Regions from separate parts of the Streptomyces sp. NPDC051913 genome, predicted to be linked through region 2. Evidence: predicted binding sites of a transcription regulator. Region 2 holds the regulator's gene; the other holds the start of a gene.
What was found. The regulator HrcA, encoded in region 2, represses chaperone genes, less so after heat shock. The targets are predictions, from matches to a motif close to TTNGCACTCNGNNNNNCNGAGTGCNAA.
Positions count from the first base shown of each region.

Region 1: a site for HrcA is predicted at 1,174-1,200, ahead of groES (co-chaperone GroES). Genes of this name have one in related genera too.

Region 1 is NZ_JBIUCI010000001.1:840,418-842,883, reverse strand. Features, by position in the region: gene ACIHIX_RS03865 (polysaccharide deacetylase family protein) at 1-430, shown strand, start outside; gene ACIHIX_RS03860 (polysaccharide deacetylase family protein) at 436-1,140, shown strand; gene groES (co-chaperone GroES) at 1,345-1,653, shown strand; gene groL (chaperonin GroEL) at 1,775-2,466, shown strand, end outside.
Region 2 is NZ_JBIUCI010000005.1:230,452-232,917, reverse strand. Features, by position in the region: gene ACIHIX_RS17105 (MBL fold metallo-hydrolase) at 1-69, opposite strand, end outside; gene hrcA (heat-inducible transcriptional repressor HrcA) at 233-1,249, shown strand; gene dnaJ (molecular chaperone DnaJ) at 1,250-2,386, shown strand.

The DNA.
Region 1 (2,466 bases), on a different contig from region 2:
CGGGTACTTCAAGCGCATGCAGGACCGGGGCGTCGGTCTCAACAACCACACCCTCCACCACCCCTACCTGCCCGGTCTTTCCTACGGCCGCCAGAAGCGCGAGATCTGCGGCATGCAGGACGTCATCGAGAAGCACTACGGCAAGCGGCCCCAGCTCTTCCGGCCGCCCTTCGGCAACTACAACCAGGACACCCTGGTCGCGGCCAAGTCCTGCGGGGTGAAGTACGCGCCGATCTGGAACGAGGAGGTCTTCGTCGACCACTGGGAGTACCGCGAGTGGGACCGGAGGATCCACCCGGGCGACATCGTGCTGAGTCACTTCCGCGGCCGGGGGGAGTGGAAGGGCACGATGCCGGACATGATCCGACGCTTCCTCGACAAGGTCACGGCCGAGGGGTACGCGGTGGCGCGGCTGGAGGACTACCTGTGAAGGCCTTGACGGCCGCTCTGGCGCTCGCCCTGCTCCTGACCGGCTGCGCCCAGTCCGTCGACCCGATCGAACGGCTCGGCAAGAAGGCCGTGACGTACGGGGCGAAGGGGGTGCGGTCCGGGCCCGCGGCCGTTCCCGTCGTCCGGCGGGTCGCCACCTCCGAGAAGGTCGTCTTCCTGACGTACGACGACGGTGCCGAGCGGGACCCGCGCTTCGTCGAACTGGTCCGTCGACGGCGGCTGCCCGTCAGCATGTTCCTCACCGACAGCGTGGTCGGCCCGGGCTACGGCCACTTCGCGCGCCTCCAGTCGGTGGGCGCGTCGATCCAGAACCACACCCTCGACCACACCGCCCTGCGCGGCCTGCCCTACGCCGGCCAGCGCGCCGAGATCTGCGGCCAGCAGGACAAACTCGGCGCCCGCTTCGGCCTCCGACCCCGTCTCTTCCGCCCGCCCTACGGGACGTACGACAGCACGACCCTGCGCGCGGCCACGGACTGCGGCGTCGGGGCGGTCGTCCTGTGGCGGGCGGCGATGGAGGGGGACCGCCTGACCTACGCGTCCGGCACCCACCGCCTGCTCCCCGGCGACATCGTCTCCCTGCCGTCGACGGAGACGACCGGTCCGACACTGGCCGAGCGGACGACACGGCTGCTGCGGGAGATCGAGGGGGCGGGGTTGAGGGTAGGGCGGCTGGAGGACTACGTCTGAGGGGCGGGGCGGTGGCCCGACAAAGGGACGCGATTAGCAGTCCGCTTGACCGAGTGCTAATCGCGGTCATAGTCTCGGGTCTGGCACTCCCCCCTGGAGAGTGCCAATAGCGACGGGCAGGTCCGGCACCCGCGACGACGGATCGACCTGGTCGCCACCTCAGACAGTTAACCCCGTGAGATCTCCGAAGGGGGAGGTCGGATCGTGACGACCGCCAGCTCCAAGGTTGCCATCAAGCCGCTCGAGGACCGCATTGTGGTCCAGCCGCTCGACGCCGAGCAGACCACGGCCTCTGGCCTGGTCATTCCGGACACCGCGAAGGAGAAGCCCCAGGAGGGCGTCATCCTCGCCGTCGGTCCGGGCCGCTTCGAGAACGGCGAGCGCCTGCCGCTCGACGTGAAGGTCGGCGACATCGTGCTGTACAGCAAGTACGGCGGCACCGAGGTCAAGTACAACGGCGAGGAGTACCTCGTCCTCTCGTCCCGCGACGTCCTCGCGGTCATCGAGAAGTAAGACCTCCAAGCACATTCTGCTTTTGAGCTGCGCCCCGGGCCCCCGCGACCTCATGAATCCGGGCGTCAGGGGCGCAGTTCGCTTTTTCACCCACGTTTTCCGAGAGGGCTGAACCGCTCCCATGGCGAAGATCCTGAAGTTCGACGAGGACGCCCGTCGCGCCCTCGAGCGCGGCGTCAACAAGCTTGCCGACACGGTCAAGGTGACGATCGGCCCCAAGGGCCGCAACGTCGTCATCGACAAGAAGTTCGGCGCCCCCACCATCACCAACGACGGTGTCACGATCGCCCGTGAGGTCGAGATCGACGACCCGTACGAGAACCTCGGCGCGCAGCTGGTGAAGGAGGTGGCGACCAAGACCAACGACATCGCGGGTGACGGTACGACCACCGCCACCGTGCTCGCCCAGGCGCTGGTCCGCGAGGGCCTGAAGAACGTCGCCGCGGGTGCCTCCCCGGCGCTGCTGAAGAAGGGCATCGACGCGGCCGTCGCCGCCGTCTCCGAGGACCTCCTCGCCACCGCCCGTCCGATCGACGACAAGGCGGACATCGCCGCCGTCGCCGCGCTGTCCGCGCAGGACCAGCAGGTCGGCGAGCTCATCGCCGAGGCGATGGACAAGGTCGGCAAGGACGGTGTCATCACCGTCGAGGAGTCCAACACCTTCGGCCTTGAGCTGGACTTCACCGAGGGCATGGCCTTCGACAAGGGCTACCTGTCCCCGTACATGGTGTCCGACCAGGAGCGTATGGAGGCCGTCCTCGACGACCCGTACATCCTGATCAACCAGGGCAAGATCTCCTCCATCCAGGACCT
Region 2 (2,466 bases):
CGGCAGCCGGCACCGGCCCACCCCGGCCGCGACCCGCTGCCACCCCAGCTCTTCCCAAGTCACCGTCATACCGCGACGCTAGCCGTACGAGCGGTTCACGAGCTGTCACACCCCGACCGACCTTGCCCGGGTGGCACCCCACCGCCGTACACTGGGCCGCGGGGAACGCTGGCACTCGGACGGACAGAGTGCCAGGCAGGGGCCTGGGGATCGACTTCTGGAGGTGTGCGCGATGCTGAGTGAACGCAGGCTTCAGGTGCTGCGCGCCATCGTCCAGGACTATGTGGGGACGGAGGAGCCCGTGGGCTCCAAGGCCCTCACCGAGCGGCACAGCCTCGGCGTCTCCCCGGCGACCGTGCGCAACGACATGGCCGCCCTGGAGGACGAGGGGTACATCGCCCAGCCGCACACCAGCGCCGGGCGCATCCCCACCGACAAGGGCTACCGGCTGTTCGTCGACAAGCTCGCGGGCGTCAAGCCCATGACCGCGCCCGAGCGGCGCGCGATCCAGAACTTCCTCGACGGCGCCGTCGACCTCGACGACGTGGTGGCCCGGACCGTGCGGCTGCTCGCGCAGCTCACCCGGCAGGTGGCGGTGGTGCAGTATCCGTCGCTGACCCGATCCACCGTGCGGCACGTGGAGCTGCTCTCGCTCGCCCCCGCACGGGTGATGCTCGTCCTGATCACCGACACGGGCCGGGTCGAGCAGCGCATGGTCGACTGCCCGGCGCCCTTCGGGGAGGCCTCGCTGGCCGATCTGCGGGCGCGGCTCAACAGCAGGGTCGCGGGGCGTCGGTTCACCGATGTGCCGCGGCTGGTCGAGGACCTGCCCGAGGGCTTCGACGTCGAGGATCGGGGTACGGTCGCGACAGTGCTCTCCACGCTGCTGGAGACACTGGTCGAGGAGAACGAGGAGCGGTTGATGATCGGCGGTACCGCCAATCTCACCCGTTTCGGACATGACTTCCCCCTCACCATCCGGCCGGTCCTGGAGGCACTGGAGGAGCAGGTCGTGCTCCTCAAGTTGCTTGGCGAGGCCGGGGATTCGGGCATGACCGTACGCATCGGTCACGAGAACGCCTATGAGGGACTCAACTCAACTTCGGTGGTGTCGGTCGGCTACGGTTCGGGCGGCGAGGCAGTAGCCAAGCTCGGCGTGGTCGGACCGACCCGCATGGATTACCCGGGAACGATGGGAGCGGTACGAGCGGTGGCACGGTACGTCGGACAGATCCTGGCGGAGTCGTAAGTGGCCACGGACTACTACGCCGTTCTCGGCGTGCGCCGCGACGCGTCGCAGGATGAGATCAAGAAGGCGTTCCGTCGGCTCGCACGCGAGCTGCACCCGGACGTCAACCCGGATCCGAAGACCCAGGAGCGGTTCAAGGAGATCAACGCCGCTTACGAGGTGCTGTCGGACCCGCAGAAGAAGCAGGTCTACGACCTCGGCGGCGACCCGCTGTCCCAGGCGGGTGGCGGGGGCGCGGGCGGCTTCGGCGCCGGCGGCTTCGGGAACTTCTCGGACATCATGGACGCGTTCTTCGGTACGGCGTCCCAGCGCGGTCCGCGCTCGCGCACCCGGCGCGGCCAGGACGCGATGATCCGGCTGGAGATCGAGCTCGACGAGGCGGCCTTCGGCACCACGAAGGACATCCAGGTCGACACGGCCATCGTCTGCAACACCTGCAACGGTGAGGGCGCGGCGCCGGGAACCTCGGCCCAGACATGTGACATGTGCCGTGGGCGCGGTGAGGTCTCGCAGGTGACGCGGTCCTTCCTGGGCCAGGTCATGACCTCGCGTCCGTGCCCGCAGTGCCAGGGGTTCGGCACGGTGGTTCCGACGCCGTGTCCCGAGTGCGCCGGTGACGGCCGGATCCGCTCCCGTCGCACGCTGACCGTGAAGATCCCGGCCGGTGTGGACAACGGCACGCGGATCCAGCTCGCGGGTGAGGGCGAGGTCGGGCCCGGCGGCGGTCCCGCCGGTGACCTGTACGTCGAGATCCACGAGCTGCCGCACGCGATGTTCCAGCGGCGCGGTGACGATCTGCACTGCACGGTGACGATTCCGATGACGGCGGCGGCGCTCGGTACGAAGGTGCCGCTGGAGACGCTGGACGGGCTGGAGGAGGTCGACATCCGGCCGGGCACCCAGTCCGGGCAGTCGATCCCGCTGCACGGGCGCGGTGTCACGCATCTGCGGGGCGGCGGCCGGGGCGATCTCATCGTGCACGTCGAGGTGCAGACCCCGAACAAGCTGGACCCGGAGCAGGAGCGCGTGCTGCGCGAGCTGGCCAAGCTGAGAGGCGAGGAGCGGCCCCAGGGGCAGTTCCAGCCGGGTCAGCAGGGACTGTTCTCGCGGTTGAAGGATGCGTTCAACGGTCGCTGAGGTGGGCTGGGCGTCGGTGGTGAAAGCCGCTCGGCGCCCAGTGGCGTCAGTGGACTATGCCAGGTGGAAGGCTGGATTCG